One region of the Nonomuraea sp. NPDC049637 genome, then DNA from elsewhere that is predicted to be linked to it. Evidence: riboswitches for the same ligand, from Rfam matches in the RefSeq annotation. Region 1 holds a riboswitch; each other region holds the start of a gene.

Region 1 (7,095 bases):
CTGGTCGCAGCCGTTGTCGACGGCCTGGCGCTGGGCGACGAAGGCGGCGGCGTAGTTGCCGCCGCACTTGGCGAAGCCGGTGCCGCCGGGCGCGGCGCGCGTGTACTCGGTGGACAGCCAGACCGAGACGGGCTTGATGCCGCCGCTGAAGTACGAGGCCGCCGGCGAGGCGATCACCATGTACTTGTAGGTCTTCGACGGATAGTTGACGCCGAGCCCGGCCTGCGTGGCGAACATGAACGGGCGCAGGTAGAGGCTGTGGCCCTCGGTGGTCGGCACCCACTCCTTGTCGGCCGAGACCAGCAGCTCCAGCGACTCGACGAACGCCTCCTCCGGCAGTTCGGGCATGGCCATGCGCTCGGCCGAGCGGTTGAAGCGGGCGGCGTTCGCGTACGGGCGGAAGGTCGCGATCGAACCGGAGATCTGCCGGTACGCCTTCAGGCCCTCGAACAGCTCCTGCGCATAGTGGAAGACCGAGGTCGCGGGGTCGAGCGAGAGCGGCCCGTACGGCATGAGCCTGGCGTCGTGCCAGCCCTCGCCGTCGGTGTAGTCGATCGAGATCATGTGGTCGGTGAAGACCTGCCCGAACCCGGGGTTCGCCAGTACCTGCTCCCGCTCGGCCGCGGTGCGAGCGTGGTCGGAATGCTGCACGTCGAAGCTGAGCTTCTGAGCGATGGTCATGACGACGGTCCTTCTCTCTACGAATCTGCGACTCGAAAGCTGATTCTGGTAGCTACTGCCCGCGAGCAGTATTCGTACTTCCTAGTGTCTCGCGATTTGGGATGGCAAGAGGCACTTGGGGGGGTTCAATCCCGAAGAACGCGAAAAAGCGCCTGGCAGTCCGCGTTCGGACCGCCAGGCGCGTGCGGGGCTAGGCGGTCCTAGCCGGCTACTCGCGCGGCGATGTCGTCGCCGATCTCGCTGGTCGTGCGGCCGGCGCGGCCGGTCACCCGCTCGGCGATGTCGGCGGCCACGGCCTGCTCGACCTTGGCGGCCTCGGCGTGCAGGCCGAGGTGGTCGAGGAGCATGCCCACGGACAGGATGGTGGCGGTCGGGTCGGCCTTACCCTGACCGGCGATGTCGGGCGCGCTGCCGTGCACCGGCTCGAACATGCTCGGCGAGGTGCGCTCGGGGTTGATGTTGCCGCTGGCCGCCAGGCCGATGCCGCCGGCGATCGCGGCGCCGAGGTCGGTGATGATGTCGCCGAACAGGTTGTCGGTGACGATCACGTCGAAGCGCTCGGGCTGGGTGACGAAGAACATCGAGGCCGCGTCGATGTGGCTGTAGTCGGTGGTGACGTCGGGGAACTCCGCGGCCACGCGGTTGACCGTGCGCTGCCACAGGTCGCCGGCGAAGGTGAGCACGTTCGTCTTGTGGACGAGCGTGAGCTTCTTGCGGGGCCGCGACTGAGCCTTCTGGAAGGCGTAACGCACGACGCGCTCGACGCCGTGGGCGGTGTTCAGCGACTCCTGGGTGGCGATCTCGTGCGGCGTGCCGCGGCGCATGACGCCGCCGGTGCCCGCGTAGAGGCCCTCGGTGCCCTCGCGGACGACGACCATGTCGATGTGCTCGGCGGTGGCGCCGGCCAGCGCGGTCTCGACGCCGGGGAACAGCTTGACCGGCCGCAGGTTGACGTAGTGGTCGAACTCGAACCGGAGCTTGAGCAGCAGGTCGCGCTCCAGGATGCCGGGCGGCACGCTGGGGTCGCCCACGGCGCCGAGCAGGATCGCGTCGTAGCCGCGCAGCTCTTCGAGCACCGCGTCGGGCAGCGTCTCGCCCGTGCGGTGGTAGCGGGCTGCGCCCAGGTCGTAGTGGGTGGGCTCGATCTTCGTGCCCACGGCCTCCAGGACCTTGAGCCCTTCGGCTACGACCTCGGCGCCGATGCCATCCCCAGGGATGACGGCCAGGCGGATGTTACGCGACTCCATGGGCGGTACCTTACCGGCTCGTCTCGGCTGACGAACACATCATCTCAACAACCGGACAACCCGTTTTGGGGGGATTGCGACCTTTTGACCGTTTCGTTAGAGTCCGACGAGCCTAATCCACGCAGCCGCTGCGTGGAGCCGGGGACCCATCTTTCCCCCCGGGGCGAATCGGCTGCGCCTCTCCCCCGAGAGCGTCGCCGTAGGGCTACTTCCAGGCCCGAGCCCGTCAGCTAACCCGGTCGGCCACGTGGAAGGACAGTCCCCTGTCTAGCATCGCCATCTTTTTGGCGGTGGCAGCGGGCGCCGCAGGTCTCGCGCCTGCCGCCCCCGCGGCTCCCGCCGCTCCGGCCGCCCCCACCCCCTCCGTCACCCTCACCGGCCCCCAGGTGAAACAGGTCCAGGAACGGCACGTGCCGAAACCGGCCTGGAAGGTCGCCCTCGAATACGCCATGGACAAGCGCGGCACCCCGTACGTGTGGGGCGGCGCCAGCGAACGGGGCTACGACTGCTCGGGCCTCATGCTCCGGGCCTACGAGGACGCCGGCATCGAGCTCCCCAGAACCGCCGCGGAGCAGTACGGCGCCTTCTCCAGGAAGATCTCCTGGAAGGACCTCAAACCAGGCGACCTGGTGTTCTTCAGCGGCCTCGGCCACGTCGGCATGATCTCCAAACCCGGCTACATGGTCCACTCCCCCCACACCGGCGACGTGGTGAAGGAGGAACGCCTGTCGCAGTGGCGCAGGCAGGCCTTCGTCGGCGCGGTACGCCCCGACCCCAAGGGCGTCAAGCGCTGGGCCGACTACAAGCAGCTCCAGAAGGCCCCCGCCCCCGCCATGCTCACCGCGACCCTGTGACGACGACCTTCCCCGGGGCGTGCCCCTCCTCCTGGTAGCGGACGGCCGCCGGGAGCTCGCCGAAGGGGAAGGTCCTGTCGATGACCGGGGTGACCGCGCCCCGCTCGATCAGCCCGGTCAGCGTCAGCAGGTTCGCCCTGTTGCTCCCGCAGCGGACGACGTCCGCCCTGACGATCCGCTGCGGGACGAAGGGCCCCGACGCGAGCGCGGCGAACATGTGGCCGGCCGGCTGCACCCAGCGACCGGCCGGCCCGCCGACCAGCACGTACGTGCCCTTCCTGGTCAGCACCCGGCGGCAGTCCGCGAGCCGGCGACCGCCCGCCACGTCGAGCAGCAGGTCGAAGCGCCGGCCCGAGGCCGCGAAGTCCTCCTTGGTGTGGTCGATGACGTCGTCCGCGCCGAGCGAGCGCACCAGGTCCGCGTTCCGCCCGCTGCACACGCCCGTGACGTGCGCCCCCAGCGCCTTGGCGAGCTGCACGGCGAACGTGCCCACGCCGCCGGACGCGCCGTTGACCAGCACCTTCTGGCCCGGCTGGAGGCGTCCCTCGTCGCGCAGCGCGATCAGCGCGGTGTTGGCCGCCATCGGCACCGCCGCCGCCTGCTCGAACGACAGTCCCGCCGGTTTGGGCGCCACCTCGCCCTGCCGCAGGCAGACGTACTCGCCGAAGCCGCCCCCCAGCGACATGGCGTACACCTCGTCGCCGGGACGGAACAGCGTGACGTCCTTGCCGGCCGCCTCGACCTCCCCCGCCACGTCGGCCCCGAGGACGGCGATACGGGGCCGGTGCAGCCCGACCCCGCCGCCCATGATCCGGGCCAGGTACGGCTCCCCCCGCATGAAGTGCCAGTCGTAGGGCTGCACGGACGTGGCCCGCACCCGGACCAGCACCTCGTCGTCGCGCGGCACGGGCCGCTCGACGTCGGTCAGGACGAGCTGGTCGGGCGAGCCGAACGAGCGCAGGACGTACGCCTTCATCGTTTTCTCCCTCGTGCCGCTGATGTGCCGCTGATGTGCCGCCAGTGTGGGCGTGACCTGCGCGGACGCTCAACGGTCGAAAGGCGACGGCTCGATGGCCGAAAGTACGACCGCCCGCCCGCCGATGGTGCGAACCGGGACGGGCCGTCCGCGCGATGACCGGGCACGGGCGCGGGCGGCACGCTCTCAGGCATGAGATGGATCGCACCCGCCGGGCTGCTCGCGCTCAGCGTCGTCCCGCTGGTCGCCGGCGCACTCCGGCTGACCGAACTGGCCGCCGGCGCCCCGGTCACGGCGGACAACGCGCGTTTCTTCGCCATGCCCGTGCCGGTGCTGCTGCACATCCCGGCTTCGCTGGCGTTCTGCGTCCTCGGCACGTTCCAGTTCCAGGCCCGGTTCCGGGCCGGGCGGCCGGGGTGGCACCGCGCGGCCGGGCGGGTGCTGGTTGCGTGCGGGCTGGTCGCGGCGCTGTCGGGGTTGTGGCTGACGCTCTTCTCCGACCTTCCCGCCGGCGACGGGACGCTGCTGGCCGCCTTCCGCCTGCTGTTCGGGACGGGCATGGCCGTCTGCCTCCTGCTCGGCCTGGCCGCGATCCGGCGGCGTGACGTGGCCCGGCATCGCACCTGGATGACCCGCGGGTACGCGATCGGGCTCGGCGCGGGCACGCAGGCGTTCACCCTGGCGTTCGGCGCTGCCGCCTTCGGGCCGCCCGGCGAGCTCGGGCGGGCCCTGCTCGTCGGCGCGGGCTGGGTGATCAACCTGGCGGTGGCCGAGTGGGCCGTCCACAGAGCCCGCAGAGGTCGGGGAGGTCGCGGAGGTCGCAGAGGTCAGGTGCGTACGCGGTCGGTCTCGTAGGCCCACATGGCGATCTCGACGCGGTTGCGCACGCCGAGCTTGGTCATCAGGCTCGCGACGTGGCTCTTGACCGTGCTGAGCGAGATGTGCAGCTCGCGGGCGATCTCGCTGTTGGTCCGGCCGCGGGCCACGGCGCGCAGGATCTCCTCCTCGCGGCCGGTGAGCGCCTCGACCGGCTGCGCGGGCGCCTCCGTGCGCCCGGCTCCGGCGAACGCGGCAAGCAGGCGCGCGGTCACGCTCGGGGCGATGAGCGCCTCGCCGCCGGCCGCCGCGGTCACCGCCTGGGCGAGCAGCGCCGGGCCGGCGTCCTTGAGCAGGAAACCCCTGGCCCCGGCGCGCAGGGCGGCGTAGACGTACTCGTCGAGGTCGAACGTGGTGATCACGACGACCGCCATGGGGTCGGCGACGTCGGGCCCGGCCAGCTCGCGGGTGGCCGCGATGCCGTCGAGGCCGGGCATGCGGATGTCGAACAGGCACACGTCGGGGCGCAGGCGGCGGGCCAGCTCGACGGCCCGCCTGCCGTCCCCGGCCTCGCCGACGACCTCGATGCCGGGCTGGGCGTCGAGGATCATCCTGAGCCCGGTGCGGGCGATCTCCTGGTCGTCGGCGACCAGCACCCGGATGGCCGCCGCCCCCTCCGGGCCACTTCCCGCAGCCTCCGGCCGCTTGCTCACGCCGCCTCCTCACGCACGCGCGCGGCCTCCCGCCGGGCGTTCATGCGGTCTCTTTCGGCAGGACGGCGGTGACCGTCCAGCCGCGGTTGGGGTTGGGGCCCGCCTCGCAGGTGCCGCCGAGCAGGGCGGCGCGTTCGATCATGCCGATCAGGCCGTAGCCGGGGGCGGCGACCCCGCCGGCGTGGTCGCCGTCGTCGCTCACGGTCAGGCGTACGGCGGCGTCGTCGGCGGTGACCCGGACGGTGATGTGGGTGGCGTGGCGGGCGTGCCGCCGGGCGTTGGTGATCGACTCCTGGGCGATGCGGTAGAGCGCCGCGCCGGCCGAGGGCGGCAGGTCGCCGAGCCCGTCCGCGATCTCCACCTCGACGGCCGGGCCGACGCGCGGGCGTCCGGCGAGCCGCCGCAGGTCGTCGAGGTGGCGGCCCGGGGTCAGCTCAGCCGGCTCGTTCCTGCGCAGCACGCGGACCATGGCCCGCATCTCGGCGAGCGTGCGCGACGCCTCGGCCTCGATCACCCGCAGCGCGTCGGTGGCCGCGCCCGGCTCGGTGGCGGCGGTGGCCAGGCCCGCCTGGGCGCGGATGGCCATGGCCGAGACGTGGTGGGCGACGGTGTCGTGCAGGTCGCGGGCGAGCTGTTCGCGTTCGAGCAGTTTGACCTGGTCGAGCTCGCGCAGCCGCGCCCCGGCCCGGTAGCGGAAGGCGCTGCCCAGCCCGACGGTCGCGACCAGCACGCCGAGCGCCGGGACGACGTCGCCGGGCGCCATCCGTCCGGAGGCCAGCGACAGGCCGACCGCGACCAGCCCGGCCGCCATCCCGATCACGGCCTCGCGTCCCGAACCCCACCGGAACAGCGCGTAGAGCACGATCGTGACGAACGCCAGCGTGTACGTCTCCACCGGCTGGCCACCGGTCAGCAGCGGGGCCACGGCGGTGGCGCCGAACACGAGCGCGACCATGAGCAGCGGCCTGGTCCTGCGCCACAGCAGCGTGGGGATCAGCGCGACCGTGACGGCCGTCGAGATCACCGGCCACCGCAGGTCGGGCCGGAGCACGCCCTCGATCACCGCGGCCGGCACGAGCGCCGCGACGAGCGCCCAGTCGCGCCACACCCGCACCGGCGGGCCGGGAGGACGAGGCTCGCGCCACACGGAACGAAGGAGGCCGGCCACCTCCTCATCGTAAGTCCCCGCATCGCCCCGAACCCCCCAAAGGTGCTCCAGGCTGGGTGTCGGGACCCCAGGGCGCGGAGCCACCGGCCCTGCGGGGGCGGGGCTGGGGTCAGTGTTTGCGGGCGTCGAAGATGAGGTCCCAGGCGCGGGCCTTGGCGTGGGCGACCGCGCCCAGCAGCACGCCGCTGTCGCCCAGCGCGCTGGCCACCACCCGCGGGCGCAACGGCCCGAGCTCGGCGATGCGCCGCTCCACGGACGCGCCCAGCAGGTCGAGGTTGCGCCCCACTCCCCCGCTCAGCACGATCACCTCCGGATCGAGCACGGCGGCCACGGCCACCAGCAGCCCGCCGATGCGGCGGCCCTCGGCCTCCACCACCGACCTGGCCGCCTCGTTCCCCTCGGCGGCGGCGGCGAAGACCTCCCTCGCCGTCTCCAGCTCCAGCCCGGCCGCCCGCGCGGCGCGCACCACACCGGGCGCGGAGGTGGCCGCCTCGGTGGCCCCGTGCGTGAAGGGGTCGCCGTCGTGCGCGAGGAAATCGGCGTCCTGCGCGAAAGGGGCGGCGGGCGGGACGGAGGCGGGAGGGTCCTCGGCAGCCGGGATGTAGGAGACCTCGCCCGCCGCCCCCCGCGCCCCGACGTA
Region 2 (7,095 bases), on a different contig from region 1:
TCCACTGGGACGCCAAGTGGGGGTCGGGCAAGCTCGTCCAGGAGCTGTTCGAGGCGCTGGTCGAGCACACGCTCGTGCAGCCGACGTTCGTCATGGACTATCCGCTGGAGACCTCGCCGCTGGCCCGCCTCCACCGCGACAACCCGCTGCTGACCGAGAAGTGGGACCTCATCGGGTTCGGCACCGAGCTCGGCACCGGCTACTCCGAGCTCAACGACCCGATCGACCAGCGTCACCGCCTGGTCGAGCAGTCGCTGCTGGCCGCGGGCGGCGACCTTGAGGCGATGCAGCTCGACGAGGACTTCCTGCAGGCCCTTGAGTACGCGATGCCGCCCACGGGTGGCATGGGCGCCGGAATCGACCGCATGATCATGGCCTTCACCGGCAAGAACATCCGCGAGACCATCCTGTTCCCGCTGGTCAAGCCCACCCACTGAGCCGCCGTCCGGCGCCCCGCGCAGGCGTGGGGCGCCGGACCCAGCGGTCAGGGCACCAGCACCAGCCGTCCGCGCAGGCCGCCCTCGGCCAGGCGGACATGGGCGTCGGCGGCCTTCTCCAGCGGGTACGTCCCGGCCACCCGCAGCGTCAGCCGTCCGGCCTCGACCAGGCGCACCAGCTCCGCGAGCTGCCGGGCGTCCGAGCGGAACAGCACGGTGGCCACGTCCGTGCCGCGCAGCGGCACCGGCGCGACCCCCGACGCGAGCGCCACGAACGCTCCGCCGTCCCGTACGGCGTCGAGCGCGGGCAGGCCCAGCACGGCCGCGTCCACGACGGCGTCCACACCACCGGGCACCCGCGCCCGTACGGCCTCGGCCAGGTCCTCCTCGCGGGGGACGAACCATTCCGCCCCGAAGCCGCGTACCAGCTCCTCGTCCGCGGCGCCGGCGGCGGCCACCACCCTGACGCCGCGCACGGCGGCCAGCTCCACCAGGTAGCCTCCGACGGCCCCCGCCGCCCCCGTGACCAGCAGCGTGCCGCCCGGCCCGACGCCGGTCCGGTCGAGCGCCTGCCAGGCGGTGAGCCCGTTCAGCGGCAGCGTGGCCGCGTGGACGGGGCTCACGCCGCGCGGGGCGCGGGCCACCGCCGGGGCGTCCAGCACGACGTACTCGGCCTGCGCCTTGTACGGCAGCTCCAGCCGCGCGCAGAGCCCCACGACCTCCTCTCCCACGCTGAAGGAGGCCCCCGGGCCCACCTGGTCGACGGTCCCCGCGGCGTCGAAGCCGATCCCGTACGAGTCCAGCTTCCTGGCCAGCCCGTACGAGGCCAGGGCCCCGGACGCCACGGCCAGGTCGAAGGGGTTGACCCCGGCCGCGGCCACCTTGACCCGCACCTGGCCGGGCCCCGCCGTCGGCAGCGGCGCGGACACCAGCCGGGGAGCGCCGGAGCCGCCGATGAGTGCACGCATGTTCGTCATGCCGACGACCCTAGGAAGAGTTACTCTCTTTCAGTAAGTAGGCACCTGGAAGTGCGTAACACACGGCGAGGAGTGAGACGATGGCGACCACGACGGCGGCGCAGCGGCGTGACCAGGCGAGACTGGCCTTCGACGCCTACTTCGCCGAATGCCCTTCACGCAAGCTGCTCGACCGGCTCAGCGACAAATGGGTCACGCTGGTGCTCAGCGCGCTGGCCGGCGGCGAGCGTCGCTACAGCGACCTGGCCAGGCACATCGCGGGGGTCAGCCAGAAGATGCTCACCCAGACGCTGCGCGGCCTGGAGCGCGACGGCCTGGTGGCGCGCCGGGTCACGCCGCAGGTGCCGGTGCGCGTCGACTACGCGCTCACCCCGCTGGGCGAGAGCCTGATGCCGCTGGTCATCGCCATCAAGGCGTGGGCCGAGGAGCACATCGAGGACGTCGAGGCCGCCAGGGAACGCTACGACGCTACCGCCTGAGCCGCACCGGCAGCCGGGCCAGCCCGCGCAGCACCACGTTCTCCTTGTACGGCGGCTCCGGATCGGCGGCCTCCATCTTCGGCGCCGCCGCGGCCAGCGCCGACAGCGCGATCTCGCCCTCCATCCTGGCCAGCGTCGCCCCCAGGCAGAAGTGCAGGCCGAGCCCGAAGGCCAGATGCCGGCCGGGCTCGCGGCCGGGGTCGAACCGGTCCGGATCGGCGAACGCGGCCGGGTCGCGGTTGGCCGCGCCGATCGGCACGAGCACGCCGGTGCCCGCGGGCACCGGCGTGCCGCCCAGTTCCCGGTCCTCCAGCGCGATCCTGGAGGTGAGCTGGACCGGCGGATCGAAGCGCAGCACCTCCTCGACCACCTCCCTCGGCCGCTCGGCGGCGCGGTGCAGCAGGCCGTGCCGCAGCAGGTTCAGCACGCCGTTCGCGATGAGGTTGACGGTGGTCTCGTGGCCGGCCACGAGCAGCAGCACGCAGGTCGCCAGCAACTCGGCCTCGGTGAGCTCCTCGACGTGGGCGAGGGCGCTCAGGAGGTCCTCCCCGGGATGCTCGCGCCGCCGCGCGATCAGGCGGCGGAAGTAGTCGCGGAACTCGTTCCTGGAACGCTCTGTTTCCGACATGAGGGCGTCTGTCAGCATCGGGTCAAGTCCGCGGGCAAGGGCCTCGCTCCACCCGCGGAAGCGGTCGTGGTCCTCCGGCGGCACCCCGAGCATCTCGCTGATCACCATCACCGGCAGCGGGTACGCGAAGCCGGAAATCAGCTCCGCCTCCTCCGGCAGCCGTCCGATCAGGTCGGCGGTGATCGCCTCGATCCGCGGCCTGAGGCGGGCCACCATGCGCGGCGTGAACGCGCGGCTGACCAGAGCACGCAACCGGGTGTGATCGGGCGGGTCCATGAGCAGGAACGACCTGCCGGGCTGACCTGCCTCTTCCTGCGCGGGCGGGGACGTTCCGTGACCGAACCCGGGGTCGCGCAGCACGGCCGCGCACAACTCGTACGTGGTCACGACGAGCAGCCCGCCGCGCGTTCTGAAGATCGGCCCGGCGGCTCGCAGCTCGCGATATCGGACGTACGGATCGCGCACAAATTGCGGATCCGAGGGATCAAAACCCAGCACGTCGGTGGCGCTCATCGGAGGTGGAACCGGGCCGCCGAATTGATCGTTTGGACCGTTCATAGCTGATCACGGCGTGCCGACATATGCGGAGTACGTCACATATAAGTGATCATGTCAATAGCACTGGTCAAGGGCGCCGATTGTCGCGCTTGACGACCTTTCCGCGATGCGTTTACCTTCACCGAGACGAGCGGCTTTGCTTCGCCTGAAAGGTCCGAGTTCTGCTGTTGGGGGGAGGGCTCCCGGTGGATGTGCTCACAGAAGGCGTTGAGCTGAGCCACGCGGATTTGGCGTTACTGGCCGAACTGGCCAGGGGGGTGACCGTCGATCGGGTCGGCAGGCGGCTGGACATCAGCGGACGGACCGTACGGCGCAGGCTGAGGGGCATCTGCGACCGCATCGGCGTGGCCACGGCGATCGAGGCCGTGGCATGGGCGGCGCGCCGCCAGCTCATCTAGCGGCGCTCATCTGGCGGCGCTCACCTGTCGGCGCTGGGCGAAGTGGCGCTGGATGAAGTGGGGCTGGGCGGTGTGGCGCTGGGGCGGTGTGGGGCGCCGGTCAGTCCGCGATGCGCACGCCGCCGGCGAACGGCCGCCCGCCGATCGGGGCGACCCGCACGACGTCACCCGTGCGCGGGGCGTGGACCATCATGCCGCCGCCGATGTAGATGCCGACGTGGTGCAGGTCGCTGTAGAAGAACACCAGGTCGCCGGGGCGCAGCTGGTCACGGCTGACGTGCGTGCCGGCCGTCCACTGGTCGCCGGTGTAGTGGGGGAGCGAGATGCCCACACGCTGGTAGGCGGCCATCACCAGGCCGGAGCAGTCGTAGGAGCGCGGCCCTTCGGCGCCCCACACGTACGGCTTGAGCTGCTGGGTGAGGGCCCACTTGACGGCCTGGGCCGCCTTGCCGTCGCCGATGACCGGCAGGTTGACGCGTACGGCCCGGGTGCCGGGACGGCCGGCCTCGCCCATGGCCCGCCGGTAGAGGTTGCTCTCCACCTTGGTGACCAGCTTGGTGATCTTCGAGCGCTTGGCCTCCAGATCGGTGACGATCTTCTGGACCTCGGCGATGCGGGTCTTCGCGCCGGCCCTGGCCCGCTCGGCGGCCTCCATGGCCTTGGCGAGCTGGTTGACCTCCTCGCCCTGCTGCTGTTCGAGCGCGTACGTGGTCGCGGCCCGGTCGAGGAAGGTCTCGGGGTCGCCGGACTGGGCGAAGGCCAGGGCCTTGTCCAGGCCGCCGGTGATGTAGGCGTTCTGGGCGAGCAGCGAGGCCCTGGCGCGCCTGGCGGCCAGGTCGGACTCGCTGGTGGCCAGGATCTTCTGGGCGGAGTCGTTGGCCTTCTGCGCGGCCTTCAGCCGTTCGCGCTGCTCGTTGTACTGCTCGGCCAGCGTCTCGATCTCTTCGTGCAGCTTCTCCACCTGGTCGGAGAGCTCGGAGAGCGACGGCTTCGGGTCGGCGGCGGCGGAACCGACGGGGACGGCGAACAGCATCGCGGCGACGGTGACGCCGATGACGCCGAGGCGGCGTGCGCGCCTGGCCTGTTCCTGGGGGCGGGCGTGCCTGCCCCCCGTCTGCCCCGAGCGGTCGAGCGTCCGCTTCACCAACCGAGCTCCTCTCATCGACGCCGGCCGGGTTAGCTGACGGGTTCGGGCCGGAGCAGCCCTACCGAGATGGTCGGATTCACCCCAAGTGGCGGCGCTGCCTGCTCGCCGCCGTTGGTTCCCCGGCTTCCCTTGCGGGAATTGGGCGTGTCTTTCCGCGCGCATTACGCGGAGAACATCGTCGCTGGACACTAATGCACTCCGGGTTCACGCTCAACCGGAACTGCCGAGTCTGTAGAGGTTTCACAACTGAAGGGTCACAAGGTGATCTCGTGGGTAGCCGTACGGAAGCGGGCTTCTGCACCTTTTGTCCAGCATTCGGGGCGCTGAGGTCTGGAGGAAAGCTCCAAGTCGGCTCGTGTTCGCTCGACCACGGGATGTGATGAGATGCCCGAGACGTGGGATTTAGGGCCGAGCCGTAATGAGATCTGTACCCTGGAGAGCCATGGAGCAGGTGGCCGAAGTGGCAGTCCCCGAGACCGCGGTCGTGGTCAGGCGTGCCCGCACGCCCGACGTGCGTGCGATCAGGCGTCTCGTGGACACCTACGCGGGCGCGGGTCCGCGGCTCCTGGAGAAGGCCACGGTCACGCTGTACGAGGACGTCCAGGAGTTCTGGGTGGCCGAGCGGGACGGGGAGGTCGTCGGCTGCGGCGCGCTCCACGTGCTGTGGGAGGACCTCGCCGAGGTCCGTACGGTGGCCGTCGATCCCGCGTGCCGGGGGCTGGGCGTGGGGCGGCGGATCGTCTCGGCACTCGTCCGGCAGGCGAAGGATCTGGGGCTGCGGCGTGTATTCTGTCTGACTTTTGAGGTCGACTTCTTCGCGAGGCACGGTTTCCGCCCCATCCAGGGCACCCCGGTCTCACCCGAGGTCTACGCCGAGTTGCTGGCCTCGTACGACGAGGGTGTGGCGGAGTTCCTTGATCTGGAACACGTCAAACCGAACACCCTTGGCAACACCCGCATGCTGCTGCATCTGACATCGGGTGACGCGGACCTTGACCACTTGGAAAGGTGATTGTTGATACCTATGTCGATACGTTGGGCAGCACAGGCATGTGTCCTGACACGTGCCACATGCGCACTCGAAGCGAGGTGACACGGTGAGCACCGGACAGCCGCCGTACCCACAGGACGATTCCGGCGAGAACCCCGAGTACGGGCAGCACCACGGCCGTCGGCCCGGTGAGCCCGACCCGGACGTGACTGTGGTCGGCTACCGGGCGGACGATGCCTTCGGCCAGCCCCCATATGGTCAGCAGCAGCAACAGGGCTATGGCCAGCAACAGCAGTACGGCCAGCAACAGCAGCAGTACGGCCAGCAGCAGGGCTACGGCCAGCAGCCCCAGTACGGCCAGCAGCCCGCCTCGGGCCAGCAGGGTTACGGCCAGCAGCAGGGCTACGGCCAGCAGCAGCAGTCCTCCGGCCAGCAGTACACCCAGCCGGGCTACGGCCAGGACGCCCAGTACGGCCAGCAGGCCGGCTCGGGCCAGCAGGGTTACGGCCAGCAACCGCAGTCCTCCGGCCAGCAGTACACGCAGCCCGGCTACGGCCAGGACGCCCAGTACGGCCAGCAGGGCTACGGCCAGCAGGCCGCCGCGGGGCAGCAGGGCTACGGCCAGCAGGCCGCCGCGGGGCAGCAGGGCTACGGCCAGCAACCCCAGTACGGTCAGCAGCCGCAGTCCCAGCCCGACTACGGTCAGCAGCAGGGCTACGGCCAGGACGCCCAGTACGGCCAGCAGGCCGCCTCGGGCCAGCAGGGCTACGGCCAGCAGCCGCAGTCCTCCGGCCAGCAGTACGCCCAGCCCGGCTACGGCCAGCAGGCCGCGTCGGGCCAGCAGGGTTACGGCCAGGAGGCCCAGTACGGCCAGCAGGGCTACGGCCAGCAGTCGCAACCCGACTACGGCCAGCAGCAGGGCTACGGCCAGGACGCCCAGTACGGCCAGCAGGGCGGCTACGCCCAGCAGCAGTACGGCGACCAGCAACAGGGTTACGGCCAGCAGTACGGCGACCAGCAGCAGTACGGCCAGGCATACGGCCAGCAGCAGCAGTCGCAGCCCTACGGCCAGCCCGGCTACGGCCAGCCCTACGGTCAGCCCGTCGGCGTGCAGCCCCCGGGCGCGCCGGCTCCTCTGGCGGAGTGGTGGCAGCGTCTGGTCGCGAGGATCATCGACGGTGTCATCCTCGGCATCGTGAACTTCGTGGTCAGCCTGATCCTGGGCCTGTTCGCGATCGGTTACGACTCGGCGACCGGCTCGACCTCGGGCATCCTGTCGGGATTCGTCATCGGCATCCTGTCGGCGATCGTCACGACCGCCGTCTGGGTCTGCTACGAGTTCTTCCTGACGAAGATGAACGGCCAGACGGTCGGCAAGATGGTCATGGGGATCAAGGTCGTGCCGGTGGGCCAGGCCCTTCCTCCGGGCGGGCTCACGTCCGACCTGGCGATCAAGCGCGCCGGCGTCACCTGGGGCGGC
Region 3 (7,095 bases), on a different contig from region 1:
GCCGACCGACAGGAACAACTGATCGGCGATCTCGGTCGATCTCGCCCCGCCCGCCGCGATGCGCAGCACGTCGAGCTCGCGCCGGGTGAGCGGGTTGGCGGCCGACTGCAGGGCCGCCACCGCGAGCTCCGCCTCCACCGCCCGTCCGCCCGCGGCGACCTGGCGCACCCCCTCGGCCAGCCGCTCGGGCGCCACGCGCAGGCTCATGAACCCCAGCACGCTGCCGTTGAACGCCCTGCGCACCTGGCCGGGGCTCGGCCGCGCGGAGAGGATCAGCACCGAGCAGCGGGGGACCTGCTCGGTCAGCTGGGTGGCGACCGGCAGGCCCGGCAGGTCGAGGTCGACGATCGCGACGTCGGGCGCGCTCGACCGCGCGGCCGGCAGCACACCGTCGGGGCAGCCCGTCTCGGCGACCACCCGCAGGTCGGGCTCGGCTTCGAGCGTGGCCTGCAGACCGCGTCGCACCAAGGGCAGGTGTTCGGCGATGAGTATGCGGATCAAGACGTCCCCCTCCATCGTCTCCCAGGGTGATCGGCTGATCGCTTACTGTCAATGCGGTCCGTTGATTCGCCAAAGTGCGGGCAAGCCCGAGGGTTGTGCAGAGTTCGACTAGTCTGGGAACGTCGAGACCGTCTGTCTGCCTGGAGCGCGCGTAGATGAACTGGCTCTTTGTCGCCGGGATCCTTCTTTTCCTGGTGGGGTTGATGGTCTCCGTCGGCCTGCACGAGGTGGGCCATCTCGTGCCGGCCAAGATCTTCGGCGTCCGGGTCACCCAGTACATGGTCGGCTTCGGCTCGACGGCCTGGTCCATCCGCAGGGGCGAGACCGAGTACGGCATCAAGTGGCTGCCGCTCGGCGGCTACATCCGCATGATCGGCATGCTGCCGCCGCGCCCCGGCGACGACCCCGGCAGGCTGCGGAGCGCGTCGACCGGGCCATGGCAGGGCCTGATCGAGACCGCCCGCGAAGCCGCCATGGAGGAGGTGCGGCCCGGCGACGAGGACCGCGTCTTCTACCGCAAGAAGTGGTGGCAGAAGATCATCATCATGTCGGGCGGCCCGGCGATGAACTTCGTGCTCGCCTTCATCTTCTTCAGCATCCTGCTGGTCGGCATCGGCCTGCCCAAGACCGCCCCGATCGTGTCGCCCGACACCAACACGTGCGTGATCCCCACCACCGAGGTGCGCAAGACGTGCGCGCCCACCGACGAGCGCACCCCGGCCGCCAAGGCGGGCGTCAAGGTCGGCGACCACATCGTCTCCCTCGACGGCCAGAAGATCCAGACCTGGCAGGACGCCACCCGCCTGATCCGCGGCCACGGCGCCGGCCCCGTCAAGCTGGGCATCGTCCGCGACGGCAGGCCGATGACGCTCGACGTCACGCTCATCGCCCGCGACATGGCGAACCCGGCCGACGAGACCAAGATCGACAAGGGCGTCGGGTTCCTCGGCGTCGTGCCCTCCCAGGTCTTCGAGCAGCAGAGCATCGGCCAGGTGCCGGGCTACATGACCGACCTGACCGGCCGCGTGGTGGGCTCGATGGTCAACCTGCCGGCGAAGATGGTCGGCGTCTGGAACGCCGCCTTCTCCGGCGACAAGCGCGACCCCGAGGGCCCGGTCGGCGTGGTGGGCGCGGGCCGGCTCGGCGGCGAGATCCTGGCCTCCGACATGTCCAACAAGAGCAAGCTGTTCACCTTCGTCAGCCTGCTGGCCGGGTTCAACCTGGCGATCGGCCTGTTCAACCTGATCCCGCTGCTGCCCCTCGACGGCGGCCACATCGCGGGCGGCCTGTGGGAGGGCGTCAAGCGCGGCTACGCCAAGATCATGCGCCGCCCCGAGCCCCGCTACGTCGACATCGCCAAGGTGCTGCCGCTCACGTACGCGATGGCGTTCGTGCTGATCATCATGGCCGGTCTGCTGGTCTACGCCGACCTGGTCAACCCCCTCACGCTCGGCTGAGCCGGCCGCCCGCCACGGGCAGGGGGCTACCGGGCCTGACGCACCCCGCGACGCCAGACCTCGGCGATGTCGCCCACGGCGGTGACGTCCCGGGTGGCGTCGCCCTCGACCAGCACCAGGTCCGCGCGCAGGCCGGGGGCGATCCGGCCGCGGTCGGCCAGTCCGAAGTGCCGGGCCGGCACGCTGGTCGCGGCGGCCAGCGCCTCCTCCCCGCCGAGCCCGGCCTCGGTGAGCAACCGCAGCTCGCGGTGCAGACCGGCGCCGTGGGCGGGCACGAACGGGGTGGCGTCGGTCCCGGCGAGCAGCGGCACACCCGCGTGACGCAGGGCCCGCAGCGCGCCGACGGCGTTGGCGGAGCTGCCGGGGCGGGCGCAGTCGGCGGTCTCGACGTGCTGAGCAGTGATCGCCTCGAAGTAGGCCAGCGTCGTCACCACGAAGACGCCCTGGTCGCGCACGCGCCCGGCCAGGCGCGGCGAGGCCGGGTCGTCCGGCGCCAGGTCGGTCCACACGTGAGCCAGGCCGTCGACGCCGGCGTCCAGCGCGATCCCCACCTCGGCGGCGGTGATCGCGTGGGCGATGACCAGCAGGCCCGCCTCGTGCGCCGCCGCTGCCAGGGCGGCGGCGACCTCCGCCGTCATGACGGGCAGGTCGGCCCCGTGCACGGCGCCGTCGTCGATGACGATTTTGAGGTAGTCGGCCCCCTCGGCCAGCCTGGCCCGGACGAACGCCGGCGCCTGCGCCGGGTCGGAGACGAAGTCGATCGCCGTGCCGTCGAGCCCGTCCAGGACGGTGCCCGCCAGGGCCGCCAGCAGCTGGGTCGGGTGCCCGCCGGGCGCGGTGGCCAGCGTGCCGGCGCTGCGCAGGTCGGCCACGTCGTCGTTCTCGGCGGCCAGCCGCCGCTGCCCGGCGAGCATCTGCGGGAGGCAGAACATGTCGAGCTCGGTGGTGACCCCGTACCGCAGGGCCTGGGCCAGGCTGCCGTCGAACACGTGGGTGTGCGCGTCGATCAGGCCGGGCAGCAGCGTCCTGCCCGTGCCGTCCACCTCGGCATCGGCCGGGTGGTCCGCGCCGGAGCCGACGGCGGCGATCAGATCGTTCTCGATCACCACGTCGGCCGTCGCGATGGTGTGCTCGCCGTCGAACACCCTGACGTCGCGGATCAATGTACGCATCGAAGCTCTCCCTCGTGAGTCGTGAACCCTCGGACGCCACCACAGAGGGGCAACCGGCCGGGAACTGTGACATGAGTGGCATAGATCACGCTTGATGGCTTCATGTCACAATCTCCGCCCGTCGGGACTCTTCGGTTGCGACAGATGAGGAGGCCCGCCATGACACCGACCCCGCGGCAGCCCGCCGACGCCGCCACCGAGCAGTTCCTCGGCTACCGGGAACTGCTGTTCTCCGTGGTCTACAACATGCTCGGCAGCGTCGCCGACACCGAGGACGTGCTGCAGGAGGCGTGGCTGGCCTGGTCCGCCCGGCACCGCAGGCCGGACGCCGGACCGGTGGAGAACGTCCGGGCCTACCTGGTGCGGATCGCGGTGAACCAGGCGCTCGCCCGGCGGGCGGACCTGAGCCGCCGGCAGGAGACCTACGTCGGCCCGTGGCTGCCGGAACCGCTGGTCACGGCCCCGGACAACGCCGGGGGCGCCGCCGGGAGCGGGGAGTCGTTGTCGATGGCGGTGCTGGTCGTGCTGGAGACGCTGTCACCGCTGGAACGAGCCGTCTTCGTGCTGCACGAGGTGTTCGGGTTCAGCCATCCGGAGACGGCCGACATCCTCGGGCGCACGCCGGCGGCCGTCCGGCAGCTCGCGGCCCGCGCCCGTCGCCACGTTCATGCCCGCCGTCCGCGTCACCGGACCGAGCCCGGCGTGCACGCCGAGGTGACCGAGCGGTTCGCCGCGGCGGCCCTCGGCGGTGACCTGCGGGCTTTGCTGGAGGTGCTGGCGCCGGAGGTGACCCTGTGGACCGACGGCGGCGGCAAGGGGCCCGCCACCAGCCTGCACCCGGTCCACGGCCGGGACGAGGTGGCCGCGATCTTCATGTCCGTGGCCGCGACGCTGACCCCCGGCGCGGTGGACCTGCGCTACCGGCGGGTGGCCGGGGATCCGTGCGCGCTGGTCTTCTCCGGTGACGGCCCGCTGGCCGTGGTCGTCGTCGATCTCACGCCCGAGGGCGACCGGATCGCCGCCGTCTACTCCGTCACCAACCCCGACAAGCTGACCGGCATCCGCTGAGCCGCCGGCCCCGCGGCTAGTTCATCGAGATGTGCACGTGGTCGTAGTGGTTCTCGGTGATGCTGCCGCGGTCGGACATCGAGCGCCAGCCCGAGCCCTGGTTGATGCGCTGCTTCCAGATCACGTACTTGACGCCCAGCTTGGCCTTGTTCTTCAGGGCCCAGTCGGCCAGCCGGTCGCCGAGCGCGTTGTTGACGGCGCTCGGCATGGTGCCGCCAGTGCTCATCATGAAGTCGCAGGCCCGGCCGAGCGGGTGCTCGCCGCTGGAGCCGGCCCGGAAGCAGCCCACCTCGTACGGCAGCGAGAAGTTCTTCTGCACCTGCGCGCGCATCAGCCGGGTGCGCGGCGTGATGTTGTCCGAGCCGGCCGGCAGCTCGGGCGCCCAGCTCCCGTCGGACTTCTTGCCCGGCCCGAACGGCACGAGGTCCTGGAGCTTCTTCTTGATGTCGTCGATGACGTCCTGGGCGTCGTCGCGCTGCTCGGCCACCTCCGCCGTGCCCGCCTTCAGCTGCGTCGCGAGCGCGGCGGCGGCCGTGGCGGCCTTCTTCTGGTCGTCGCGGGCCTTGGCCACGCTGTCCACGACCGCCTGCTGCTCGGCGGTGAGCTGTTCGAGCACGGCCGCGCCGCCGCCGTCCGGGGTCAGCATGAAGCCCGGCAGGGAGGCGTCGCGGCTCTGGTAGCGCAGCCGGGCGATCTCGGCGACCCGCTGCTCGGCCGTGGCGACCGCCTGCTCGGCGGCGGTGAGCCGCTGCTGGGCCGCGGTGGCGGCCTGCTGGGCCTTGGCCAGCTCGACCCGCTTGAGGTTGTACGTCTCGATCAGCTTGTCGACCTTGCGGTTGAGCTGCTTGAGCTGGGCCCGCAGCTGCGCCTCCGACGGCTTGGGCGCGGCTGACGCCGAGACTGAGGCGGCGGCCGGCTGGACGAGCAGGGCGGTGGCGGTGATGAGACCGACGGCAAGACTCGCGGGGGACGAAGCCGCCACGTGGTTGTTCCTCTCCCTCTGCCGGCCGGGTTAGCTGACGGGTTCGGGCACGGGAGCATTCCCTACCACTTGCGCGGATTCACCCCGGATGCGATGGGTCCCCGGCTCCCGGGCAACACGCCCGGGATTAGGCGTACAACGACCGTTATGGCCGGTGTCTAACGGGATATTAGTGGTAGATCACGAGTCATGCGACTTTAATGAGAAACCAATTAGTGATCAATTCGTGATCGCAACATGCGTGCCGCCTCCTCCGGCAGCACGTCGTTGACGAAGGCACCCATGGCCGACTCCGAGCCCGCCAGGTACTTCAGCTTCCCGGGCGCCCGCCTGATGCTGAACAGCTCCAGGTGCAGGTAGGCCAGCTCGCGGCCGTACCGCACCGGCGCCTGGTGCCAGGCGGAGATGTACGGCATCGACACCCCGAACAGCGCGTCGAGCGCCCGCAGCACCGAGGTGTACAGCGGCGCGAACGCGGCCCGCTCCTCCTCCGACAGCGCCGCCAGGTCGGGCACCTGCCGGTGCGGATACACGTGCACCTCGAACGGCCAGCGCGCGGCGGCCGGGACGAACGCCGTCCAGAGCTCGTTGGCGGCCACCACCCGCGTGCCGGCGGCCCGCTCGGCGGCCAGCACGTCGGCGAACAGGTTGCCGCCCGTGTGCCGCGAGGCGGCCCCGAGCTGGAGCTTGGTGCGCGGGGTCACGTAGGGGTAGGCGTAGATCTGCCCGTGCGGGTGGGGGAGCGTGATGCCGATCTCCTCACCCCTGTTCTCGAAGCAGAACACCTGCTCGACGCCCTCGATGCCGGACAGCTCGGCCGTGCGGTCGGCCCACGCCTCCATCACCAGCCTGACCTGGGCGTTGGAGAGCCTGGAGAAGGAGGAGGAGTGGTCGGAGGTGAAGCAGACCACCTCACACCGCCCGACACCCGGCCGCACCTCACTCAGGCCGCCGACATCCCCGTAAGTCCCAAAATTTCCGGAGAAAGAGGGAAAGCGGTTCTCGAACACCACCACGTCATAGTCGTGGGCCGGGATCTCCGACGCCCGCGTGTCGGACGACGGGCACAACGGGCACTCGTCGGCCGGCGGCAGGAACGTGCGCGTCTGCCGATGGCCGGCGATCGCGATCCACTCCTCGGTCAGCGGGTCGTAGCGCAGCTCGGAGGCCACCGGCCGCGGGTCGAGCGGCCGCCGGTCGATCGCGCTCCGGTCGGCGTCGTCGCGCCGGTCGAAGTAGATCAGCTCTCGGCCGTCTGCCAGGTGGGTGATGGTGCGCTTCAAGGCGTGCCCTCCGCGATGATCAGTTCTCCGGCCCGTTCGGCCAGTTCGGTGCGTGCTTCCTCGGGCAGCCCCGCGTCGCTGATGACCACGTCGGCCTCGGTCAGCTCGGCGATCGTGCTGATGCCGACCGTGTTCCACTTGGTGTGGTCGGCGGGGACCACCAGCCGGTGCGCCGCGGCCACCAGCTCCCTGTCGGTCTCGGACTCCAGCAGGTTGGGCGTGGTGAACCCGGCGCGCAGGCTCATGCCGTGCACCCCGAGGAAGAGCGTGTCCACGTGCAGGCGGCGGATGGCCGCCACCGCCACGGGGCCGACGAGCGCGTCGGAGGGGGTGCGCACGCCGCCGGTCAGCACGACCGTGCGGTCGGCGCGCGGGTTGCGGTGGAAGACCTCGGCGACGGGGATCGAATTGGTGATCACGGTCAGCTCGGGCACCGCGACCAGATGGTGGGCCAGCGCCCATATGGTGGTGCCGGCGGAGAGCGCCACGGCGGTGCCCGGCCGGACGAGAGTGGCCGCGTGCCGCGCGATGGCCTCCTTCTCCTGCTGCTGGCGGGCGGACTTGGCGGTGAAGCCCGGCTCCTCGGTCGAGCCAGGGCCGAGGGCCGTCGCGCCACCATGAACCTTCTCCAG
Region 4 (7,095 bases), on a different contig from region 1:
GCTCGCCGAGCCAGAGCTGACCGGCGTTCCCGCCGTGGATCAGGTACGGCGCGATGTGCCCGCAGTTGACCGCGTCCACCTCCAGCTCGGGGCCGATGTCCAGCAGCAGCGCGGTGACGAACCGCTCCGGCTCGCCGGTGTGCGCGGCGAACCGGTTGTGCCTGATCACGGCGTCCTCCAGGGCGTCGGCCACGCCCATGAGGGAGATCTCGCGGTAGGCCGCCTCCCGGAAGGCGCCCAGCACGGCCAGCGCGGCGCCGATCGCGGGCAGCCCCTTGCCCTGCACGTCGGCGATCATCACCCGGGTCCCGTACGGCGACGGCGCCACCTCGTACATGTCGCCGCCCACCATCGTGTCCTCCTCGATGGGCTGGTAGAGGCCGTCCACGACCACGTCGAGCGAGCGCAGCGGCAGCGGCCTGACGAGCTGCCGCTGCAACGCCGCGGCGGCCGAGCGCAACCGGCGGACCTCCTCCTCGCGCTGGATCCGGTAGCTCGCGCCGACCACGCTCATCAGCCCGAACGCCGCGGTGAAGCCGGAGACCTCCAGGTTCGTCCGCAGATTGCCGCCCAGATAGGCGACCGAGGCCGACACCACCGCCAGCACCCACACCGACGCGACCGCCGTCTGCCACACCGAGCCCAGCCCCGACACGATCGCCGGCAGGAAGATCAGCACCGGCACCAGCTCCGCGCCCCCGCCGGTGAACCTGTCCAGCCCGACCACCAGCACCGTGATCCCGATCAGGCCGACCAGGAACACCGGTGTCGTGAAGAAGGGCCGCCTGTGCCCGCCACCCCAGAGAATCGTCGTTCACCCCCGGTGACCAGCTTCTCCCAAGGCGTCCGCGTTCCGTCCTGCGGCGCGCCGGGCACGGCGAAGGGCCGGCCCCGAAACCCGGGACCGGCCCCTGACGTGCGAACTTATCCGAGGCCGTTCTTCATGGCCGTGAGGAGTTCGGCGTTGGTGGTGTCACCGCTGAGCTCCCAGAAGAACGCGCCGCCGAGGCCCTGGTTCTTCGAGTAGCTCATCTTGCCGCCGATGGTGCTCGGCGTGTCGTAACTCCACCACTGGTTGCCGCAGTAGGCGTAGGCCGTGCCCGCGACCGTGCCGGTGGACGGGCAGCGGGTCTTGATGACCTTGTAGTCCTCGATGCCCTGCTCGTACGTGCCGGGCGCCGGGCCGGTCGCCGTGCCGCCGGGCGCGGCCTGGGTCACGCCGGTCCAGCCGCGGCCGTAGAAGCCGATGCCGAGCAGCAGCTTGGCGGCCGGGACGCCCTTGCTCTTGAGCTTCTGGATGGCGTTGTCGGTGTAGAAACCGGGGACCGGGATCTTGTCCCAGGTGGTGAGCGGCGAGTGCGGGGCGGTCGGGCCCTGCGCGTCCCAGCCGCCGAAGAAGTCGTACGTCATGACGTTGTACCAGTCGACGTACTGGGCGGCGCCGCCGTAGTCGGCCGCGTCGATCTTGCCGCCGTCGTTGCCGTCGGCGGTGATGGCCGCGGTGACCAGGTTGTTCGCGCCGAAGCGCGAGCGCAGCGCGGACATCACGTTCTTGAACGCCGCCGCGCCGCTGGTGTCACAGGTCAGGCCGCAGGCGTTCGGGTACTCCCAGTCGATGTCGATGCCGTCGAAGACGTCGGCCCAGCGGGGGTCCTCCACCAGCTTGTAGCAGGAGTCGGCGAAGGCAGTCGGGTTCTGCGCCGCCTGGCCGAAGCCGCCGGACCAGGTCCAGCCGCCGAAGGAGAAGAGCACCTTCAGGTTGGGGTACTTCTTCTTCAGCTTGCGCAGCTGGTTGAAGTTGCCGCGCAGCGCGCCGTTGTCCCAGGTGTCGGCGACGCCGTCGACGCTCTCGCCCGCCTGGTAGAAGCGGTCGTAGTCGGCGTAGCTGTCGCCGATCGTGCACTGGCCGTTCTGCACGTTGCCGAACGCGTAGTTGATGTGGGTCAGCTTGGCCGCCGAGCCGCTGGTGTCGATGTTCTTGACGTGGTAGCCGCGCTGGTAGATGCCCCACTGGACGAAGTAGCCCAGCACCTTGTTGCCGCCGCCACCGCCGCCGCCCGTGGTGGTCGCGGTGATCTGGTTGCTGTCGGCCGAGCGGTTGCCGGCCGCGTCACGCGCGCGCACGGTGTAGGTGTAGGACGTGTTGGCGGTGAGGCCGGTGTCGTTGTACGTGGTGCCGGTGACGGTGGTGACCAGGGTGCCGCCGCGGTAGACCTCGTAGCCGGTGACCGCCACGTTGTCGGTGGAGGCGTTCCAGGCCAGCGCGACGCTGTTGTTGCTGACGCCGGTCGAGCGCAGGTTGCCGGGCACCGACGGCGGGGTCTTGTCGTCGCCGCCACCGCCGCCGGTGGTCGTCGCGGAGATCTGGTTGCTGTTGGCCGAGCGGTTGCCGGCCGCGTCACGCGCACGCACGGTGTAGCTGTAGGCGGTGTTCGCGGTGAGGCCGGTGTCGTTGTACGTGGTGCCGGTGACGGTGGTGACCAGGGTGCCGCCGCGGTAGACCTCGTAGCCGGTCACGGCCACGTTGTCGGTGGAGGCGTTCCAGGCCAGGGCCACGCTCGTGTCCGTGACGCCGGTCGAGCGCAGGTTGCCCGGCACCGACGGCGCGGTCGTGTCGGTGCCGCCGCCACCGGAGACCTTCCACAGCGCCGCCACGTTCGGCGGCTCCCAGCCGGGCTGCGAGGTGTGCGCCTGGAGGCAGACGTAGTCCACGCCGTTGTAGGTGACGACCGTGCCCGCCGTGTAGGCGGTCCACGGGGCCCAGGCCGCCGCGTACGCCACCGTGCTGGCGGAGGCGAGCGTCGGGACGGCCACGGCCGCGGTGAGGGGCAGGGCCAATGCCGCCATTCCCGCCAGGACCTTGCTCAGAATGGTGTGTTTCATGTCGCTCCGACATCCGTTGGGGGGTGTGTGGGGAGTGGGATGGGAGACTTCTGGGGAAACTATTAGGAAAGTTTCCTTTAAGTTGTGAATCGACGGTAGCCGCTGCCTGGGGGAGCGTCAATACGTATTGGTCAGGTGTCCGTAACCGTGCCGGTCAGACCCCGGACACGCCCGTTCACGAGGGGATAACGGTTCCGGAACGGGGGCTGACGGCGGGGTGAGCCGTGGCTCAGCATTGGAGCGTGGCAGGAATCTCCGCCTGGCGGCGGACGCCCACGCGACGCGGACCCTACGTGGCCCGCGCGGTCGCGGAGTTACGGTCCTGGCCGTCGCTGAACGTCAGCGGCACCGGTCAGCAGGTCGCCTTCGCCGTACACGGAACCGAGATCCTGCGCCTGGCCGGCCGGGACGAGATCCACGTACGGCTCACCGCCCCCGCCATCGGCCGCCTGGAGCCGTATCTGGGGGCGTGCGACCAGGTCCACGCCTGCCGCGACGGCGCCTGGGTCGCCGTGCAGGTCGACGCCGAGCCCGATCTGGAATTGTTGCTGGCGCTCACGAGCGTGGCGATAAAGGCGCACGTGGCGTGAACCGATTCGGCGCGTAGCGTTTCTCGCACGCAGCGTCGAAATTATTGCCGCCATTTGCCGGGGAATTACTCGCCGGGTAGCTTGGTTGTACCCAGCCGAACGGGGAGTCGTCCCAGGTAGGGATGGCATTGCCTGGGAATTACCCAAGCGGGACCCGTGTTGTACAGAATCGATGCGGACATCTCCGCATCCGGGCGTCGCACATATACCTTCAGGCCCTTTCCGGGGCCCGGGAAGACGATGCGTCAGCCCTTTGCCTGACCAAGAGACCGCTGAATCCGCCTGTGCGCGGAACCGGGGACCCATGTGTCCAATGGGGTGAATCGGCACCGTGGTGCCGTAGGGCAGCTTCCCGCCCGAACCCGTCAGCTAACCCGGCAAGCGGCACGGAAGCTCAAGGAGTAACACCCTCATGGCCAAGCACCGTCTTCACCGTGCCTACAAGCTCGACCTCGCCAAGATCGCTCTCGGCGCGACCGCCGTCGCCGGCGTGCTCGGCACGCACGCGGCAGTGAACGCCGACGCCACCCACGCCACCGCCCACACCGCAACCCAGACCGCCAAGGTCGCCGGCGTGGCCGCCCAGCCGCGCGTCGCGCAGAACAGCGCCGCCGACGAGAGCGCCAAGGGCAAGGTCAACGTCACCGCCGCCCAGGTGCTGGCCACGGCCCGCGCTCAGGTCGGCACCTCCGAGGACGCCAACGGCGGCGGCACCAAATTCCAGAAGTGGTACGCCGACTCCCAGCGCGCCGCCGAGACCGCCGCGCGTGACGGCGGCAACCGCGCCATGTACCTGAACGCCCCCTGGTGCTCGATGTTCGTCTCCTGGGTCGGCGAGCAGACCGGCGCCCGCCCGCAGGTCGGCTGGGACGCCTACACCGTGACCCACGCCAAGTGGTTCGCCGCCAACGACCGCTGGGGCACCGAGGCCAAGCCGGGCGCCGTCGTCTTCTTCTCCTGGAGCGGCAGCAAGAGCCTGAACGACATCCAGCACGTCGGCTTCGTCGTCAAGGACAACGGCGACGGCACGATCTCCACGATCGAGGGCAACACCGGAAACGGCAAGGTCGAGCAGCGCGTCCGGCCGACCTCGCAGGTCGTCGGCTACGGCTACCCGTCCTACGCCGCCTGATCCTGCTCTGCCGAAGAGCGCACTCCCCGCGGGGAGTGCGCTCTTTCGCGTCTCAGGGCCGCCGGTGCCGGTGGACCAGAACCGCCGCGGCCTGTCCGGCCGAGCGGGCCGCGCCCGGCTCCCCGGAGATCATCGCGGTCACCGTGGCGCCGTCGATCAGGGTGAGCAACTGCTCGGCGAGCAGGGCGGGGTCCCCGGCTCCCGCCTCCTCGGCGAGCGAGCGCAGGTAGGCGCGCAGGCGCTCCTTGTGCTCGCGCACCGCCGTGCGGACGGCGGCCGAACCGGCGCCCAGCTCGGCGAAGGCGTTGGCGAACCCGCAGCCGCGGAAGTCGTCCTCGGTGAACCAGCGTTCCAGCCACGCGAAGACCGCCGGGATGCGGTCGCCGGCACCCGCCACGTACGCGGTGAGCGAGGCCATCCAGCGTTCGTCGCGCCGCCGCAGATAGGCCACGACCAGCGCCTCCTTCGACGGGAAACACTGGTAAAGGCGTTTCAGCGAGACGCCGGAGGCGGCCCGGATCTCGTCCATGCCGACCGCCTGCACGCCGCGGCGGTAGAAGAGGTCGCCCGCGGCGTCCAGCAACCGCTGCTCGTGATCCATGACACCCCTCCAGGTGCTTGCCGCGGAGAACGCTCGTTCTCTACGCTATCGCACAAGCCGGGAGAACGACCGTTCTCTCGATCGGAGAGGACAGCCCATGACCCGCCCGCCCGTCCCGCCGTTCACCGAGGAGACCGCCCGGATCAAGGTCCAGGCCGCCGAGGACGCCTGGAACACCCGCGACCCCGACCGCGTCGCGCTCGCGTACACCGAGGACTCCGTGTGGCGCAACCGCGGCGAGTTCGTCACCGGCCGCGCCGCGATCGCGGAGTTCCTGCGCCGCAAGTGGGCCCGCGAGCTGGACTACGCCCTGCGCAAGGAGCTGTGGGCGGTCACCGGCGACCGCATCGCCGTCCGCTTCCAGTACGAGTCCCGCGACGCCGCCGGCCAGTGGTGGCGCAGCTACGGCAACGAGCAGTGGGAGTTCGACGCGTCGGGGCTGATGCGCCGCCGCGAGGCCAGCATCAACGACGTCGCCATCACCGAGGAGGAACGCCGCATCTTCGGCACGCGCCCGCTGTCCGAGCACGGCGTGGACGTCCTCGGCATCCGCCACGCCGAGATCGCCGGGGTAAGGTCGGAAGGCCGATCGTAGGAGGTCTGACATGGCGGTCTTGCTGCTGGGCACCCTCGACACCAAGGGGGAGGAGTACGCCCTCGTCCGCGATTCGATCATGCGGGCCGGCCAGGGCGTCGTCCTCATGGACACCGGCGTCATGGGCGCCCCGGCGCTGGCCGCCGACGTCCCCGCCGAGGCCGTGGCGCGCGCCGCGGGCACCGATCTCGACCGGCTCAGGAGCGCCGGCGACCGCGGCGCCGCGCTCGCCGCGATGGCGGCCGGGGCCACCGCGCTGGCCACGGACCTGCACGCCCGCGGCGAGCTGAGCGGCGTGCTCGCGCTCGGCGGCAGCGGCGGCTCCTCCATCGCCGCCGCCGTCATGCGGGCGCTGCCCGTCGGCCTGCCCAAATTGCTCGTCTCGACCATGGTCAGCGGCGACGTCTCGGCCTACGTCGGGGAGACCGACGTGACGCTCATGTACAGCGTCGTCGACGTCGCGGGCGTCAACTCCGTCTCCCGCCGCATCCTGACCAACGCCGCCGCCGCGATCAGCGCGATGGCCGCCTCCTACGACGCCGGCGCCGAGCCGTCCGGGGAGGACAAACCGCTGGTCGCGGCCACGATGTTCGGCGTCACCACGCCCGCCGTCGACGCCGCGCGGGCCCGGCTGGAGTCCCTGGGCTACGAGGTGCTGGTCTTCCACGCCACCGGCTCGGGCGGCCGGGCCATGGAGGCGCTGGCGGCCGGCCGCCACTTCGCCGGGGTCCTCGACCTGACCACCACCGAGCTGGCCGACGAGCTCGTCGGCGGCGTGTTGTCGGCGGGCCCCGACCGCCTGACCGCCGCCGGGCGGGCCGGCATCCCGCAGGTCGTCAGCCTGGGCGCCGTCGACATGGTGAACTTCGGCCCGATGGAGACCGTGCCGGAACGGTTCAGGTCCCGGCAGCTCCTCGTGCACAACCCGACGGTGACGCTCATGCGCACCACCCCGGCCGAGAACGCCGAGATCGGGCGGGCGATCGGCGAGCGGCTGGCCCGCGCGTCCGGGCCGGTCACGCTGTTCGTGCCGCGCGGCGGCGTCTCGGCCGTCGACGTCGAGGGCGGCCCGTTCCACGACCCGGCGGCCGACGCGGCCTGCTTCGACGCCGTGCTCGCGGCCGTCGCGGGCAGCGCCGTCGAGGTCGTCGAGAGCGACCAGGACATCAACAACGCGCAGTTCGCCGTGGCCGCCGCCGACCGGCTGCACCGGCTGATCGAGAAGGGGGCTTGATGCGTCGCGACGAGGCACTACGGAGGTTGCGCGCCGAGCGGGAGGCCGGCCGGCTGATCA

The links. A riboswitch is a leader RNA that binds a small molecule or an ion and turns the genes downstream of it on or off. The one in region 1 is predicted to bind cyclic di-AMP.
Region 2: another riboswitch for cyclic di-AMP. It lies ahead of AB0J71_RS05500 (NlpC/P60 family protein); the one in region 1 lies ahead of AB0J71_RS04505 (C40 family peptidase).
Region 3: another riboswitch for cyclic di-AMP. It lies ahead of AB0J71_RS13440 (hypothetical protein); the one in region 1 lies ahead of AB0J71_RS04505 (C40 family peptidase).
Region 4: another riboswitch for cyclic di-AMP. It lies ahead of AB0J71_RS20790 (CHAP domain-containing protein); the one in region 1 lies ahead of AB0J71_RS04505 (C40 family peptidase).

What each region holds. Positions count from the first base shown of each region.
Region 1 covers NZ_JBFAOM010000002.1:428,313-435,407, forward strand. Annotated here, with positions in the region: gene AB0J71_RS04495 (branched-chain amino acid aminotransferase) at 1-681, opposite strand, end outside; gene AB0J71_RS04500 (3-isopropylmalate dehydrogenase) at 882-1,928, opposite strand; cyclic di-AMP (ydaO/yuaA leader) riboswitch at 2,028-2,188, shown strand; gene AB0J71_RS04505 (C40 family peptidase) at 2,219-2,782, shown strand; gene AB0J71_RS04510 (NAD(P)-dependent alcohol dehydrogenase) at 2,766-3,758, opposite strand; gene AB0J71_RS04515 (DUF2306 domain-containing protein) at 3,951-4,613, shown strand; gene AB0J71_RS04520 (response regulator transcription factor) at 4,586-5,287, opposite strand; gene AB0J71_RS04525 (histidine kinase) at 5,328-6,455, opposite strand; gene AB0J71_RS04530 (ROK family transcriptional regulator) at 6,565-7,095, opposite strand, start outside.
Region 2 covers NZ_JBFAOM010000003.1:163,543-170,637, reverse strand. Annotated here, with positions in the region: gene lysX (bifunctional lysylphosphatidylglycerol synthetase/lysine--tRNA ligase LysX) at 1-437, shown strand, start outside; gene AB0J71_RS05520 (NADP-dependent oxidoreductase) at 485-1,414, opposite strand; gene AB0J71_RS05515 (helix-turn-helix domain-containing protein) at 1,495-1,893, shown strand; gene AB0J71_RS05510 (cytochrome P450) at 1,883-2,986, opposite strand; gene AB0J71_RS05505 (LuxR C-terminal-related transcriptional regulator) at 3,265-3,477, shown strand; gene AB0J71_RS05500 (NlpC/P60 family protein) at 3,578-4,621, opposite strand; cyclic di-AMP (ydaO/yuaA leader) riboswitch at 4,628-4,779, opposite strand; gene AB0J71_RS05495 (amino-acid N-acetyltransferase) at 5,067-5,636, shown strand; gene AB0J71_RS05490 (RDD family protein) at 5,722-7,095, shown strand, end outside.
Region 3 covers NZ_JBFAOM010000008.1:14,797-21,891, reverse strand. Annotated here, with positions in the region: gene AB0J71_RS13460 (response regulator transcription factor) at 1-501, opposite strand, end outside; gene AB0J71_RS13455 (M50 family metallopeptidase) at 657-1,958, shown strand; gene AB0J71_RS13450 (amidohydrolase family protein) at 1,985-3,130, opposite strand; gene sigJ (RNA polymerase sigma factor SigJ) at 3,290-4,198, shown strand; gene AB0J71_RS13440 (hypothetical protein) at 4,215-5,180, opposite strand; cyclic di-AMP (ydaO/yuaA leader) riboswitch at 5,186-5,324, opposite strand; gene galT (galactose-1-phosphate uridylyltransferase) at 5,393-6,463, opposite strand; gene AB0J71_RS13430 (DeoR/GlpR family DNA-binding transcription regulator) at 6,460-7,095, opposite strand, start outside.
Region 4 covers NZ_JBFAOM010000014.1:40,355-47,449, reverse strand. Annotated here, with positions in the region: gene AB0J71_RS20805 (PP2C family protein-serine/threonine phosphatase) at 1-763, opposite strand, end outside; gene AB0J71_RS20800 (glycosyl hydrolase family 18 protein) at 925-2,883, opposite strand; gene AB0J71_RS20795 (luciferase family protein) at 3,126-3,473, shown strand; cyclic di-AMP (ydaO/yuaA leader) riboswitch at 3,734-3,871, shown strand; gene AB0J71_RS20790 (CHAP domain-containing protein) at 3,886-4,605, shown strand; gene AB0J71_RS20785 (TetR/AcrR family transcriptional regulator) at 4,658-5,206, opposite strand; gene AB0J71_RS20780 (nuclear transport factor 2 family protein) at 5,304-5,801, shown strand; gene AB0J71_RS20775 (Tm-1-like ATP-binding domain-containing protein) at 5,812-7,035, shown strand; gene AB0J71_RS20770 (phosphoenolpyruvate hydrolase family protein) at 7,035-7,095, shown strand, end outside.